DNA from 4 places in the Streptomyces sp. OZ13 genome. Region 1 is predicted to be linked to each of the others. Evidence: riboswitches for the same ligand, from Rfam matches in the RefSeq annotation. Region 1 holds a riboswitch; each other region holds the start of a gene.
What was found. A riboswitch is a leader RNA that binds a small molecule or an ion and turns the genes downstream of it on or off. The one in region 1 is predicted to bind cyclic di-AMP.

Region 1 (3,907 bases):
GGCGGGCCCTGACGCCCGTCGCCATTCACAGAAAAAGCCGCGGTGTTCCGGGTCCGGAGCACCGCGGTTCTGCATTTCAGGACCACGTTCGGTATTTCGCGTTCCGGGCTCGGACGGAAAATAAAACAGGGAAGAGGCCGACCCCATCACGCCTTCTTTTGTATACGCCCTCTGTTAATTCCGGCCGCTCGTGGTGTTTACGGCATGTTGCGAAGTCCTCACCCGCACGGTGCGGCGCAACCGGTGCGCCGCGGCGGCACGCTCGGCGTGCGCGGCCGTCAGCGCGCGCGCCCGCTCCGCGTCACCGCGCGCCACGGCGTCGACGATCGCGCCGTGCTCCGCCCATGACTCGACCGGGGCGAGAGGCTGCTCCACCGAGTACATCCAGGCGATCTTGTGCCGCAACTGGGTCAGCAGCGCGGTCAGCCCGGGACTGTCGCAGGACTGCGCGAGCGTCTCGTGGAACCAGGAGCCGAGCGAGCGCAAGTCCTCGCCCTGTCCCCGGCGCGCCCGCTCCTGACCGAGTCTCACCAGGCCGCGCAGCACCCGCAGATGCGCTTCCGTGCGGCGCTGCGCGGCGCGCGCCGCGCCCAGCGGCTCCAGCAGCATACGGATCTCCAGGAGGTCGGCGGCCTCCTGCTCCGTCGGCTCCGCCACACAGGCGCCGGCGTGCCGGCGGGTCACGACGAAGCCCTCCGACTCCAGGGTGCGCAGCGCCTCGCGCACCGGGACGCGGGAGACGCCGTAGCGGCGTGCCAGGTGTTCCTCCGTGAGCCGGCTGCCGCGCTCGTGGACCCCGGAGACGATGTCGTCGCGGATCGCCGTGCATACCGAGTGCGCGGGAATACGCATGACCGAACCTCCGCATTGATCCGAGCGAAACGCAGCCGATTGACGCGTGTTCCCGTGACTCTATTGCAATGAACGCGGTTTTCCGACGCCAGGGTGAAAACCATGGAAGTCTCTTGACGGAGACGGCAATCACTCAATGGCCGAAACGCCGCGGAATGCGCAGAAGGCCCCCGGCGAAGCCGGGGGCCTTCGAAGACGAAGCGCGGGGCGCCGGACGGTGGGCGCGACCCGGCCGTCACGGATCCGCGGCAGCATGCGGCCGCGGATCCGTGACGGCCGGGTCGCGCGCCGAACGGGGGTCTCGGGCGCCGGGACGGCGCCACGAGTGCGGCCCGGGCGCGGCTGCGGCGCGGGCGCCGGACGTGGGGCCGAACACGGCCCGGGCGCCGGAACGGTGAGCGCGGGCCCGGGGGCGGTCGAGGGTCAGACGTCGACGCCGTGCGAGCGCAGGTAGGCGACCGGGTCGATGTCGGAGCCGTACTCGGCGGTGGTCCGGGCCTCGAAGTGCAGGTGCGGCCCGGTCGAGTTGCCGGTCGAGCCGGACAGGCCGATCTGCTGGCCGGGGGCGACCTGCTGGCCGACGGAGACGCCGATGGACGACAGGTGGCCGTACTGGGTGTACGTGCCGTCGTTCATCCGGATGACGACGTTGTTGCCGTACGCGCCGCCCCAGCCCGCCTCGACGACGGTGCCGGAGCCGACGGACACGACGGAACTGCCGGAGGCGGCGCGGAAGTCGACGCCGGAGTGGCTGCCGGAGGACCAGAGGGCTCCGCCGGTCTGGTAACCGGTGGTCACGTACGAACCGGCGATCGGGAGCCGGAAGGAGTTCAGCCGCTTGCGCTCGGCCTCGCGGGCGGCGCGCTCCTTGGCCTCGCGGGCCTCCTTGGCGCGCGCCTCGGCCTTGCGCCTGGCTTCCGCCTTCGCCTCGGCCTCGGCCTTCGCCTGCGCCCTGGCCTTGGCGGCGGCCTCCTGGGCCTCCCTCTCCTGGGCGGCGGCCTGGTCGGCTATCTCGTCGGCGAGCGACCCCATGGAGACGATCTGGGTGAGGCCGGTGTCCTCGACGGAGGGGGCCTCGGTGTCGGCGGCGAGCGCCGGGGAGGCGAGGGTTCCGATGACGCCGGTGGTGGCGAGGGCGGCGACGCCGGCCAGGTTCGCGCTCCTGCGCGTCAGGCGGCTCGGGGCACGATGCTTCCCGGTGGCACGGGTGAACGCCATGAAGAGGCTGGTCCTTTCCTTCCTTCTCGCCTACCGGGTTAGCTGACGGGTTCGGAGCAGGAAGGTCTCCTACGGCCCCCTCCGCGCGGGCGAAGGAGGGCCGATTCACCCCAGGGACTACGTGGGTCCCCGGCTCCCCAGGCTCGCGCCTGACGGGGACTCGGCGATGGCTGCCCGATGCCGCGGGCGCGACGATCTCCAGGCGGACAGCCGGACCGACGCTAGGCAACCCGTTCGTCAATCACCAAACAGACAGCCCGTTTTGTAGCGCATGCCACAGGGCAGACAGGCACTCAGTCCTGCAAATCGGACATAGAACGGAACCCCGGCAAACGATTCGAAGCCGGGGTTCCGTTCGCGCGCAATGCGCGTTTTTGAGTCGTCCTCGCCGGGGGGCGTCCGATCAGCCCGTGACGACCCTCACTTCACCGATGCCGAGGGCCTTCACCGGCTCCTCGATCTGCGACGCGTCGCCGACGAGCACCGTCACCAGCCGGTCGACCGGGAAGGCGTTGACGACCGCCGCGGTCGCCTCCACCGTGCCCGTCTCCGCCAGACGCAGGTACATCTGTGCCTGGTAGTCGTCCGGGAGGTGCTGCTCGACCTGGTCGGCCAGCGTGGCCGCCACGGACGCCGCCGTCTCGTACTTCAGCGGGGCGACGCCCACCAGGTTCTGCACGGCGACGTCCCGCTCGGCGTCCGTGAGCCCCTCGGCAGCGAGCGTACGGAGCACCTTCCACAGGTCATCGAGCGCCGGACCGGTGTTGGGCGTGTCCACGGAGCCGCTGATGGCGAGCATCGAGGCGCCGGAGCCGTCCGGAGCGGAGCGCAGCACCTGGCCGAAGGCGCGCACACCGTAGGTGTAGCCCTTCTCCTCGCGCAGCACCCGGTCGAGGCGGGAGGTCAGCGTGCCGCCGAGGCAGTACGTGCCGAGCACCTGGGCGGGCCAGACACGGTCGTGGCGGTCGCCGCCGACGCGGCCGATGAGGAGCTGCGTCTGCACCGCACCGGGGCGGTCGACGATGACCACACGGCCGGTGTCGTCGGCGGTGATCGCGGGCACCGGGCGCGGGTCCGCCTTGTCGCCCGTCCACGCCCCGAGCGTGTCGCCGAGGACGGCGTCCAGGTCGATGCCGGTGAGGTCGCCGACGATCACCGCGGTGGCGGTGGCGGGCCGTACATGCGCCTCGTAGAAGGCGCGTACGGCGGCCGCGTCGATCCGCTCGACCGTCTCCTCCGTGCCCTGGCGCGGCCGGGAGACACGCAGCTCGGCCGGGAAGAGCTCCTTGGAGAGCTGCTTGGCGGCCCGGCGGCCCGGGTTCGCCGTCTCGTGCGGGATCTCGTCGAGGCGGTTGCGGACCAGCCGCTCGACCTCGCCGGCCTCGAAGGCGGGGGCGATCAGTGCCTCGGAGAGCAGCCCGAGCGCCTTGTGCAGCCGGGAGACCGGCACTTCGAGGGAGACCCGGACGCCGGGGTGGTCGGCGTGCGCGTCCAGGGTGGCGCCGCAACGCTCCAGTTCCGCGGCGAACTCCTCCGCGGAGTGCTTGTCCGTGCCCTCCGACAGGGCGCGCGCCATGATCGTGGCGACGCCGTCGAGACCCTCCGGCTCGGCGTCCAGCGGAGCGTCGAGCGAGATCTCGACGGCCACGACCTGCTGGCCGGGACGGTGGCAGCGCAGCACCGTCAGTCCGTTGTCCAGCGTGCCGCGGTCGGGGGCCGGGAAGGCCCAGGGCCGGGCGGTGCCCGGGGTCGGCTGCGGGTGGAAGTCCATGGTCACGGCAGCGTCGCTCACTGGTCCGTCCCCTCCTGCTCGTTTCCGTCGGCCGCTTCGGTCTCT
Region 2 (3,907 bases), on a different contig from region 1:
TACGCCGCCCAGGCGACGGCCCGGATGCCGCTGCCGCCGCCGCACCGCGACTACAGCGGCTACAACCCCTACCGCTACTGAGCCCGCGCCGGTGCGGTCTCAGGCGGACGCGGCGGTCAGCTCGGCCAGCTCGCCCTCCGTCAGGGCCAGGTCCGCCGCCGCCACCAGGGCCGGCACCTGCTCGACCGTACGGGCCGACGCGATCGGCGCGGCCACGGTCGGCTGCGCGGCCAGCCACGCCAGTGCGACGGTCGCGATCTCCGCGCCACGGGCCTGCGCGATCCTGTCGAGCACGTCGAGGACCTTCAGCCCTCGCTCCGACTCGAGGTGCTTGGAGGCTCCTTGGGCCCTGGCACTGTCCACCGTGGTGCCGGGCCGGTACTTGCCGGTGAGGAAGCCCGACGCGAGCGCGTAGTAGGGGACGGCGGCGAGGCCGGCGCGGGCGGCGGTGTCCTGGAGTTCGCCCTCGTAGGTGCGGCGTGAGACCAGGTTGTAGTGGGGCTGCAGCGCCACATAGCGGGCGAGGCCCTCCCGCTCGGAGAAGTCCAGGGACGCCCGGAGCCGTTCGGCGCTGATGTTGGAGGCGGCGATCGCGCGCACCTTGCCGTCCTTCACCAGCTGGTCGAGGGCGGTGATGATCTCCTCGACGGGCACGGACGGGTCGTCGAAGTGGGTGTAGTAGAGGTCGATGTGGTCGGTGCCCAGCCGGGTGAGCGACTCCTCCGCAGCCGCCTTGAGCGTGGTGGCGGAGAGACCCTTGTGGCGGGGGTGGGCGCCGACCTTGGTGGCGACGACGACTTCGGAGCGGTTGCCGCGGGCCGCGAGCCACTTGCCGATGAGGGTCTCCGACTCGCCGCCCTCGTTCCCGGGGGCCCACGAGGAGTAGCTGTCGGCTGTGTCGACGAAGTTGCCGCCCGCGGCGGTGTACGCGTCGAGGACCGCGAAGGTCCGCGCCTCGTCGGCCGTCCAGCCGAAGACGTTGCCGCCGAGAGCGAGCGGGAAGACGGTCAGGCCGGAGGAACCGAGGGTGCGCAGAGAGGTCATGCGGTGATCAACGGCCGTGCCCGTACCGGCTATTCCGGCAGCCCTGGCGTCGGGGGGTGTGCGCCAGGGCTCCGGAGACATGGATGTGCCCGGTACGGGACTTACCGCGACCCGTACCGGGCAGGGATCAGAGCGTGAGGCCCTTGCCGCGCAGCCACGCCATCGGGTCGATGCCCGCGCCGCCGGCGGTGTGCACCTCGAGGTGCAGGTGCGGGCCGGTGACGTTACCGGTCGCGCCGACGCGCCCGATCGTCTCGCCGGTGGACACCTGCTGGCCCGCGCTCGCCGTCATCGAGGAGAGGTGGGCGTACAGGACCTCGGTGCCGTCCTCGAGTTCGAGGACGATGCGGTAGCCGTAGGAACCGGACCAGCCTGCGGACTTGACCGTGCCGCCGTGCACCGCCTTGACCGGGGTCCCGGTCGGTGCCGCGAAGTCCAGGCCGGTGTGCTGGCCGGAGGACCACATCGCGCCGGACTCACCGTAGGTGGAGGTGATCGTGTAGGAGGAGGTCGGAAGGGAGAAGCTGCGGGCGAGCTCGGCGAGACGCGCCGCCTCCGCCGCCGCACGCGCGGCCTCCTCCGCCTTGCGCTTCTCCTCGGCGGCCTTGGCCTCGGCCGCGCTCTGCTGCTTCTCGGCTGCGGCCGCCGCCTGCTCGGCGGCAAGCGCCTCCGCGGCCGCCTTCGCCTCGGCGTCGGCCTCTGCCTGCTGCTGCTCGGCCTGCTGGAGGATCCGGGCGCGCAGGGCCTCGCCGGAGCCGGCGGCCTGAGCCTGGCCGGCGCCGCTGTCGGCGACCGTGGTCGCGGCGGTGAGCGGCGCGGCGTGCACATCGCCGTCGGAGTCGTCCGAGTCGGAGATCAGGGATCCCACGCCGGGAAGCGACTTCGCGTCGGGAAGCTTGTCCGCGATGGAATCGGGAAGGGAGATGGAGACCGCCGGCTTGTCCTGCGCGGTGGCTATGCCACCCGCGCCGACCGCGGCGATGACGCCGACTCCGAGCACCGTGGAGCTGCGGGCGATTCCGCCGCGCTGCTTGATGACACGGTGCCGGCCGCGCACGGGGCGGACGGAGTCCTCTGTGGGGTTCCACTCCTCCCAAGTCCGCTCGGGGGCGTCGGTACTGAAACGTTCGGACGCGAAGCGGGCCTCGGGGGCAGGCATGTTGGACGCCACGAAGGCGTACTCCTTTCCTTCCTTCTCGCCTACCGGGTTAGCTGACGGGTTCGGAGCAGGAAGGTCTCCTACGGGCGCCCTCGACCGCGGACAGAGCGGCAAAGGGTGACCGATTCACCCCAATTAGTGGTTCCCCGGTTCCCTTACGGGATTCGGCACGTGCGCACGGCGCCGCCTCTGCGACGGCTGGGACGACCGCACTGCGTTATCGAACGTTAATAGACGCCGGGGCCGGATTCCAAGCTGTTCCGGGTGATCATTAACGACTTCGCCCGGGACTTACCCGGACAGAGTCGGCCGGAACCGGGCGAGTTGATCAAACGCCAGAGGCAGTCACAGTTCTGACGGTGTATCAAATGTTATGCGGACGGCTCCCCTTCGACTACGGAGCGTGCGCACCACCCGTATCAGGGCCGTGATGTCACGCGGGCCTGCCGCGGCCGTCCGGCTCCGGCGGAACCACCGGCACCGTCCTGCGTCGTTCCGGCTGCCCTTCCGCAGGCCTGCCGACCGCCAGCAGCGCCATGTCGTCGCTCGAACCGCCGCCGGTGTACCGCCGTACGTCGTCGACGAGCGCGTCCAGCAGCTCCGCCGGCCCCGGGAAGAGACGCCCCGCGAGCCGTTCCACCGGGTCGTAGAAGACGCCGCGAGCGTCCCGCGCCTCCGTCACCCCGTCCGTGTAGAGCAGCAGCGTCGCCCCGTCGGGCAGCGGGTACTCGTCCGCCCGGTCCGGCCACGCCGCCAGGTCGCCCATCCCCAGCGGCAGCGCGGCCTGCGCCGGCCCGAGGACGTCCAGAGCGCCGTCGGCGTGCAGCACCAAGGGCTCGGGATGCCCCCGGTTCACCAGGCGCACCAGGGCCCGGCCGCGCGGGATCTCGCCCAGAACGGCGGTGGTGAACCCCTCCACGGCGTCCAGCCCCTCCCGCCTGGTGCCTTCCCGCTTGAGCGCCCGCTCCAACCGCTGCGCCACGCCCTCCAGCGAGTGCTCCTGCTCCGCGGCCTCGCGGAAGGCGCCGATGAGCACGGCCACGGTCCCCACCGCCCCCAGCCCTTTGCCCCGCACATCGCCGACGAGGAGGCGCACGCCGTGAGGGGTGTCCTGCACCGCGAAGAGGTCACCGCCGATGAACGCGCCCGCCTGCGCCGCCTCGTACCGGGCGGCGATGTACAGACCGCCGATCCGGTCGGCCGGCGCGGGCAGGACGGCCCGCTGCGCGGTCTCGGCGATCACCCGGGCCGAGGCGAGCCGCTCACCGCTGCGCCGCACGAGGATGTTGATGAACAGCGCAAGTGCGACGACGGTGACCACCGTGGTCGTCTCGGTGAGGACCGTGATCTGCCAGAAGCTTCTGTTGACGGCATGGAGGACGCTCAGCGCCAGAACCGCGGCGATCCCGGTCAGCAGGGTCGCCATCCATGACAGGACAGGCGCCGCGACGAGCGGGGCGGCCGCATAGAGAGGTACGGCGGTGAACCGGGGCGGGGTCAGAACGTCGAAGACCACCCCGCCGACGATCATCGCCATGGGCAACACGCGGACGAACCACGGGGCTCTTCTGGCGCCGCCCTGATCTCGCCACTCCTGGCCCAAAGGTGGTCTCCTGCCGGGTCCTACCGGGTCCGCTGACGGCTGCGGACAGTACCGCGCCCCCCTCAGGCTGAAGGCCGACGCGCCGCGGGGCGACTTCCGGT
Region 3 (3,907 bases), on a different contig from region 1:
ACGACCTGGTGAGCCCGCCGTCGGGCGCGCCGCTGCTGAGCGCCCTCGGTGACATCGGCGGCTTCCGGCACACCGACCTCGGCGCCGTGCCGCCTCTGATGTTCACCTCCCCGAACCTCTCGTCGACCACGAGCCTGGACTTCGCGGAGGCGGCGCCCGCCACGGTCGTACGGGTCGGAAACGCCGACGCCGCCCCGCACATCGGCTTCTCCACGGACAACGGGGCCAACTGGTTCCAGGCCTCGCAGCCTGCCGGCGTGACGGGCGGAGGAACGGTCGCCGCCGCCGCGGACGGCAGCGGCTTCGTCTGGAGCCCGGACGGCACCGGCGTGCACCACACCACCGGGTACGGCAGCTCGTGGAAGGCGTCCACCGGGATCCCCGCCGGCGCGACGGTGGAGTCGGACCGTAAGAACCCGAAGAAGTTCTACGGGTACAAGGCCGGCACCTTCTACGTGTCGCAGGACGGCGGCGCCACGTTCACCGCGAGGGCGTCGAGCGGTCTGCCGCAGGAGGGCAACGTCCGCTTCAAGGCCGTGCCCGGCGTGGAGGGCGACGTGTGGCTCGCGGGCGGCACGGCCTCAGGGACGTACGGACTGTGGCACTCGACCGACTCGGGCGTGACCTTCCGGAAGGTCGAGGGGGTCGAGCAGGCGGACGCCGTGGGCTTCGGCAAGGCGGCTCCCGGCGCCTCGTACCAGACGATCTTCGTCAGCGCGAAGATCGGCGGGGTGCGCGGCATCTTCCGGTCCACGAACGGCGGCGCCGACTGGACGCGGATCAACGACGACGCGCACCAGTGGGGCTGGACCGGCGCCTCGATCACCGGCGACCCGCGGGTCTACGGGCGGGTGTACGTGTCGACCAACGGGCGCGGCATCCAGTACGGCGAGTCGTCGGACGGTGGCGGCACCGACCCCGGTCCGGGGCCCGACCCCGACCCGGACCCGCCGGGGGACGCGCGATGCTCGGTCGCCTACAAGATCACCAACCAGTGGTCCGGCGGCTTCCAGGCCGATGTCACGCTGACCAATTCGGGCAGCGCCGCCCTGGACGGCTGGCAGCTGCGGTGGAGCTTCCCCGACGGGCAGACGGTCGGCCAGATGTGGAACGCCGCCCACCGCCAGAGCGGCGCCGAGGTGACGGCCGAGAACGTCTCCTGGAACGGCAAGGTGGCCGCGGGCGCGTCGGTGTCCTTCGGATTCACCGGCAGCTGGTCGGGCCGCAACACCGCACCGGCCGCCTTCACCTCGGGCGGTGAGACCTGCACCACAGGGGGCTGAGGACGCGAGGCCCGGGTCCCGGTCGGCGGATGTGGCGGCCGGGACCCGTGGCCGATCGGCCCCTTCTGGAGGGCACGTTCGGCACCGGATGTCCTATATGGCTTGTTTTACCGTCTTGCTCGTTAAGTCTAATTGGGCCTTGTTGTTGTGAGTTGGCGTTCTTGTAGGGCTATGGCGGTCAGGATGGTTGCACAGGGAGCCCGTGATGTCGGTCACCCGGCCGGTCACCGTGGCGAGGATGCCGGAAGAGGTGCTTCCCTTTCCCGGTAAGGGCTTTGAGTTCTTTGACGCGGAACTGACAAATTGAAAATCCGCGCGAGGAAGCCCCATTCGGATTGTGATGTGGAATTCGGCACTTGTTTCCCGGGGACGCTCTCGCTTACGGTCACCGTCAATCCGGGTGGACCGCCGAATCCTGCCGCCGTCCGGAATCCGCAACCGCACTCACTTCACGTACGGCAGGAGCGGGGGAACCAGGTAAGTCGCCGTACCGGAATCCGGAACGGCTCGGGGTTAAGCCGCATTCACCTGCGGCCGGGCATCTCCAGCCCGAACCCGACAGCTCACCTCGCAGGCGACGGAGAGGAATTCGCCATGCCCGCAAAGGGTAAGCACCGTCGTCCCAAGTCCCGTTCGCTGACCCGTGGATTCGTCGCAGCCGGCACGGGCGGCGCCGCGCTCGCCCTGCCGCTCATCGGCGGCACCGCTGCTCAGGCGGCACCCGCGGCGGCCCCCGCCGTGGTGGAGCGGACCGTCGCTCCCGCCACGACCTTCGCCGCGGCCGCGCAGGCCGTCGCGCAGAAGGCCGGCACCGTCACGTATTCCGTGGTCGCCGGTGACTCGCTTTACAAGATCGCCGAAGAGCATTCTCTGAACGGCGGCTGGAAGCAGCTCTACAAGGACAACCGGAAGGCCGTCGGAGCGGACCCGGCGCTGATTCACCCCGGTCTCCAGCTGACGATCGGCGCCAAGGCCGAGGCCGAGGCCGAGCCGAAGGCGAAGCCGCAGGCCAAGGAGAAGGCCGCTCCGAAGGCCACGGAAGAGGCCGAGACGTCCGAGCGCGCCGCCGACACCGCCCGCGCGGACCGCTCCGAGCGCACGAGCGCCCCGGCGGTCCAGGCCGCCGCGGCCCCCGCGAAGCCGGCCTACGCCAACAACCTCGACGGCTGGATCCGCGAGTCGCTGGACATCATGGCCCAGCACGGCATCCCGGGAAGCTACGAAGGCATCCACCGCAACATCATGCGTGAGTCCTCCGGCAACCCGCTGGCCATCAACAACTGGGACATCAACGCCGTCAACGGCACGCCCTCCAAGGGCCTGCTCCAGGTCATCCAGCCCACCTTCGACGCCTACCACGTCGAGGGCACGTCCTTCGACCTGTACGACCCGGTCGCCAACATCACCGCCGCGTGCAACTACGCCGCCGACCGGTACGGCTCGATCGACAACGTGAACGGCCCCTACTGACGGGACCCGCGCGGCGGCCGACCGGCCGACCAGACCTGACGGGCCGGTGCCCGGGACGCCCCACGGCGTTCCGGGCACCGGCCCGTGGCCGTGTCCGGAACCGGCCGCACGTGCCGCACGTGCCGCACGAAACGAGCGTGCCCCGCACGTGCCGCAGCGCCGCGCGTGCCGCCCGAGACGGCGTGCCCGCCCGCACGTGCCTTGTACGCGCCCCGCACGTGGCCCTTGCCCGTGGTCCTGTTCGCCGGTGAGATGAGGGTGCCGGGCGGCAGGGAGGAGCCCGCGCGGCACCGGGAGGCCGACGCGAGCGGCACCGGCGGGAAGCGACCGGGCTCGGACGGGAAGCGACCGGCCTGCTCCCCCGGAACCGTGGACACGGCCGCCGGGCGCCCGGCTCGAGCGGCTCTCGAGCGGCTCCCGAGGTGCCGTGTGCCACCGTGGAGGCGACGGCTCCGGCGGACGATGGCGCGTTGATGTGTCCGCGCCGATGTCGGCGGTGTGCGGTGCGAACACACCGCCGGCGGGCCGAGCACAACGGCTGTGCGGCCGAAAGGCGCAGGTCACAGCTCTGCGGGAACCGCGCGGGGCGCGCCCCGCCACCCGGCACGCGCGCCCGGCGGTGCCAGGCAACTCCCTGCCGTGCAGCTTCCTGGCCTGGCTGAATACGGACAGCCGGCCCCTCCCGGTGATTACCTCATGTCAGGCGCCGGACGGCAGCAACGGACCGGCCGCCACAGGACACCGGAACGGAACGTACGCCGCACCCGTACTCACGAATGGAGACCCTCCATGTCCCGTGCCACCCGTTGTACCGCCGCCGCATCCGCCGTCGCCGCCGCGTTCCTGGGCGGCATCCTGCTGGCCTCCCCGGCGCAGGCGGCCGAGGCGCCGCGGACGGCGCCGGCCTCCACGGACGACTTCGTCTGGCCGACGCCGCCGGACCTGCCGGACGACGTCGTGTGGCCCTCCCTGCCCACCCTTCCGGGCCTCCCCGGGCGGCCGGGCGCGCCCGACGACTTCGTCTGGCCGTAACCGCACCGGAGCCGACGATGACGATTGCGATGACGACAACGATGAGGACCTCCAGGTCCGCGAGGACCGTCGCGGGCACCGTGCCGGCGGCGCGCAGGGACCGGCGTCAGATCCACTCCCGC
Region 4 (3,907 bases), on a different contig from region 1:
CGGAGGAGCGGGACACGACGACTCCGGGCTCCTGCGGCTCGCCCCTGGCGGGAGGTACATTTCGCCTGTCTTCGCCGGCCTCTGGAGCGACCGGGGCTTCGGCGGGGCGAGCAGGGCCTGGCACGCCTGGCAGCTGGCCCACGTGATTCCCGGCGCCGACCGGGTGCGGCCGGTGCTCTACAACTCGTGGGAGGCCACCGGCTTCGACATCTCCCAGCAGCAGCAGTCGGCGCTCGCGCGGCGGGCCGCCGCGATGGGGGTCGAGCTGTTCGTCGTGGACGACGGCTGGTTCGGGCGGCGCACCGGAGACCGGTCCGGGCTCGGCGACTGGACACCGAACCCGGACCGCTTCCCCGACGGGCTGGGGCCGCTGGCCGCCGAAGTGCACGCGCTCGGCATGCAGTTCGGCATCTGGGTGGAGCCGGAGATGGTCAACGAGGACAGCGACCTCTACCGGGCGCATCCCGACTGGATCCAGCACCGTCCGGGGCGGACGAGGACCGAGTTCCGCAACCAGCTGGTGCTCAACCTCGCGCGCGAGGACGTACGGGCCCACCTGTGGGAGCAGCTCGACGCACTGCTTTCCGACGCGCCCGTCGACTATGTGAAGTGGGACTTCAACCGCTGCTTCACCGATGCGGGCTGGCCGGGGGAGCCGTACCCGCAGAAGCTGTGGGCCGAGCACGTCGAAGGCTTCTACGGTCTGCTGGACCGGCTGCGGGCGGCGCATCCCTCCGTCGCCTTCGAGTCCTGCTCCGGCGGGGGCGGCAGGATCGATCTGGGAGTCCTCGCCCGCACCGACCAGGTGTGGACGTCGGACAACACCGACCCGCTGGACCGGCTCACCGTCCAGCACGGCTTCAGCCAGCTGCACCCGGCCCGGGTCATGGCGGCATGGGTCACCGACAGCCCCAACGTCCAGCTCAACGGTCGCCGCAGCAGTCTGCGCTTCCGGTTCGTGAGCGCCATGGCCGGCGTGCTGGGCGTCGGGGGAGACCTCTCGGCCTGGAGCGAGGCGGAGCTGGCGGAGGCGCGCGACTGGGTCCGGCTCTACAAGGAGATCAGGCCGGTGGTCCAGCACGGCGAGCTGTACCGGCTGCGGACCCCGCAGGGCGGTCTCAGCGCCGTGCAGTACGTACGGGGCGACGAGACGGTGGTGCTCGCGCTGCTCCAGGCCCAGCGCTACGGCGAGCGGCCGCCGGCGCTCCGGCTGCGCGGCGTCGAGGCGACGGCGGCCTACGTGTGTGCGGACACCGGAGCGGTCCACCAGGGCGGGGTGCTGCTTCACCACGGAATTCACACCGGACTGAAGGGCGATCTCGACGCCACTGTGATCCGGCTCCGGCGGATGTGATCCACCGGTTCCAATTCGCCTTACGCGCAAGCGAGCAGGGGAATTGCGAAAGGGGGCCGGCCGGCCGGTGGCGCGGAAACGGGCGGAGCGCAGAAGGCGCGGGGGGCGATGGGAGGGAGCCCCGGTCCGGGGAGCCGGAAGTGACAGGTGTCACGGCTTCAGTCGCCGGACGGCGAAGTGGGGCAAGGGTGGCGGGATTTGATGGGCAAGTGCGGGATTAGGTGGCTAAATGATCCTTCTGTCCGAATTGGATGGTTGCGCATAACGTGCCCCGTAAGAAGGGGAGATGGTCGCCGGCCCGTGAGCAGCGTCATATCCGTGACGTTCTGTGGCCGTGGCGCTGATGTGAATTCCTTGGTCGGCAAGGCGATTGGCCGCCCCTTGTCGACGGAGGGTGACCGGGAATCCGCGAGGGCGGGGCGCCGGTCATTGATCGTGGAAAATCGTGGCTTGTCCCGCGCTGCCCGACTCGCCTACGGTCACGCTCAATCCGGACGGACCGCCTAATCCTGCCGCCGCCCGGAATTCGAACCTATCCACGCGTGGCAGGAGCGGGGGACCCAGGTAGTACGCCGTATCCGGACAATCCGGACGGCTTGGGGTGAAGTAGCACCAAGTGTGCGACCGGGCATCTCCAGCCCGAACCCGACAGCTCACCTCGCAGGCGCCGGAGAGGAATGCGCCATGCCCGCGAAGGGTAAGCACCGCCGTCCCAAGACCAACCCGATCACCCGCGGCTTCGTCGTCGCCGGTACGGGTGGCGCCGCCATCGCGCTCCCGCTGTTCGGCGCCACCACGGCCAATGCCGCCCCGGCGGCGGCCCCGGCCCCAGCGGAGAAGGCCGCCGCCGCGGCCCCGGCCTCCGCACCCGCGGCGGCCCCGGCCGCCAAGAAGGCACCGAAGACCTACACGGTCGTCGCCGGGGACTACCTGTCGAAGATCGCCGACGAGCAGGACGTCCGCGGCGGCTGGAAGCAGCTCTTCAACGACAACCGCCGTGTCATCGGTGCCGACCCGTCGCTGATCCACCCGGGTCTGGAGCTGACGATCGGCGCGAAGAACAAGGCGACGAACGACCCGGAGCCCCGCTCCGAGTCCCAGTCCCGCCCGTCGCGCGACGACTCGCGGTCCGCCGCGCCGGAGGCCGAGGCGCCGAAGGCCGAGGCCCCCGCCAAGGAGGCCGCGACCACTGCGTCCGGTTCCGGCTTCAGCGCCCCCGTCGACGCGGGCGTCACCACCCCGTACCGGGCGTCCGGTGCCATGTGGTCCAGCGGTTACCACACCGGTGTCGACTTCGCCGCCCCCACCGGCAGCTCCGTCAAGGCCATCGGCGCGGGTACCGTCGTCTCCGCCGGCTGGGGCGGCGCCTACGGCAACGAGGTCGTCATCCAGCACACGGACGGGACCTACTCCCAGTACGCCCACCTCTCCTCGCTCGCCGTCTCCAGCGGGCAGTCGGTGACCGGTGGTCAGCAGATCGGACTGTCGGGTTCGACCGGCAACTCCTCCGGTCCGCACCTGCACTTCGAGGTCCGCACCGGCTCCTCGTACGGTTCGGACATCGACCCGCTGGCCTACCTGCGTGAGCACGGCGTCTCCCTCTGAGCCGTCCGGTCGCACCCGGTCCACCGGTGAGTCCCCGTTCCGCATCAGGCGGAGCGGGGGCTTCCGCGTATTCCGGCCCGGCCGGAATTTGACGGGTGGTAAAGATCACGGCGCGTCAACCCCTCCTTACGGTCGCGTAGGTCACATCAGTGAAGGAAAGATGTGCTCCCGTGGCAGACGATTCGAGAACAGAGAACAGTGGCGTATTCGGGTCGTACGCGGCGATCGGTGACAGCTTCACCGAGGGCGTGGGGGACCCGGGGCCCGACGGGAGATTCGTCGGATGGGCGGACCGGTTCGCCGTCCTGCTCGCCGACCGGATGCCGGAGCACTCCTTCCGGTACGCCAACCTCGCCGTACGCGGCCGCCTCCTCGACCAGATCGTCGAGGAGCAGGTGCCGAGGGCGCGCGAGCTCGCGCCGGACCTGGTGACCTTCTGCGCCGGCGGCAACGACATCATCCGGCCCGGCTCCGACCCCGACGACGTCGCGGAACGCTTCGAACGCGCGGTGGCCGACCTCGCCGGCTCGGTCGGCACCGTCATGGTGACCACCGGCTTCGACACCCGGGACGTGCCGGTCCTGCGGCATCTGCGCGGCAAGATCGCCACGTACACCGCCCACGTACGGGCCATCGCCGACCGCTACGACTGCCCCGTGCTGGACCTGTGGTCGCTCAAGTCCGTCCAGGACCGGCGGGCTTGGGACGCCGACCGGCTCCACCTGTCGCCCGAGGGGCACACCAGGGTCGCGCTGCGCGCCGCTCAGGTCCTCGGGATCGAGGTGCCCGCCGACCCCGACCAGCCGTGGCCGCCGCTGCCCCCGCGAGGGACGCTCGAGGTGCGCCGGGACGACATCCAGTGGGCGCGCGAGTATCTGGTGCCCTGGATCGGGCGGCGGCTCCGCGGCGAGAGCTCCGGCGATCATGTGGAGGCCAAGCGCCCCGACC

Region 2: another riboswitch for cyclic di-AMP. It lies ahead of ACTMTU_RS10305 (M23 family metallopeptidase); the one in region 1 lies ahead of ACTMTU_RS30405 (M23 family metallopeptidase).
Region 3: another riboswitch for cyclic di-AMP. It lies ahead of ACTMTU_RS19510 (transglycosylase SLT domain-containing protein); the one in region 1 lies ahead of ACTMTU_RS30405 (M23 family metallopeptidase).
Region 4: another riboswitch for cyclic di-AMP. It lies ahead of ACTMTU_RS03845 (M23 family metallopeptidase); the one in region 1 lies ahead of ACTMTU_RS30405 (M23 family metallopeptidase).

Annotation. Positions count from the first base shown of each region.
Region 1 covers NZ_JBQHCZ010000018.1:44,771-48,677, forward strand. The annotation lists gene ACTMTU_RS30400 (GntR family transcriptional regulator) at 175-852, opposite strand; gene ACTMTU_RS30405 (M23 family metallopeptidase) at 1,276-2,070, opposite strand; cyclic di-AMP (ydaO/yuaA leader) riboswitch at 2,084-2,246, opposite strand; gene ACTMTU_RS30410 (M16 family metallopeptidase) at 2,474-3,862, opposite strand; gene ACTMTU_RS30415 (M16 family metallopeptidase) at 3,859-3,907, opposite strand, start outside.
Region 2 covers NZ_JBQHCZ010000004.1:17,475-21,381, forward strand. The annotation lists gene ACTMTU_RS10295 (PrsW family intramembrane metalloprotease) at 1-81, shown strand, start outside; gene ACTMTU_RS10300 (aldo/keto reductase) at 100-1,044, opposite strand; gene ACTMTU_RS10305 (M23 family metallopeptidase) at 1,172-2,215, opposite strand; cyclic di-AMP (ydaO/yuaA leader) riboswitch at 2,227-2,383, opposite strand; gene ACTMTU_RS10310 (PP2C family protein-serine/threonine phosphatase) at 2,637-3,740, opposite strand.
Region 3 covers NZ_JBQHCZ010000008.1:55,252-59,158, forward strand. The annotation lists gene ACTMTU_RS19505 (cellulose binding domain-containing protein) at 1-1,283, shown strand, start outside; cyclic di-AMP (ydaO/yuaA leader) riboswitch at 1,715-1,875, shown strand; gene ACTMTU_RS19510 (transglycosylase SLT domain-containing protein) at 1,878-2,753, shown strand; gene ACTMTU_RS19515 (hypothetical protein) at 3,543-3,785, shown strand; gene ACTMTU_RS19520 (helix-turn-helix transcriptional regulator) at 3,892-3,907, opposite strand, start outside.
Region 4 covers NZ_JBQHCZ010000002.1:32,971-36,877, forward strand. The annotation lists gene ACTMTU_RS03840 (alpha-galactosidase) at 1-1,354, shown strand, start outside; cyclic di-AMP (ydaO/yuaA leader) riboswitch at 1,861-2,036, shown strand; gene ACTMTU_RS03845 (M23 family metallopeptidase) at 2,039-2,959, shown strand; gene ACTMTU_RS03850 (SGNH/GDSL hydrolase family protein) at 3,130-3,907, shown strand, end outside.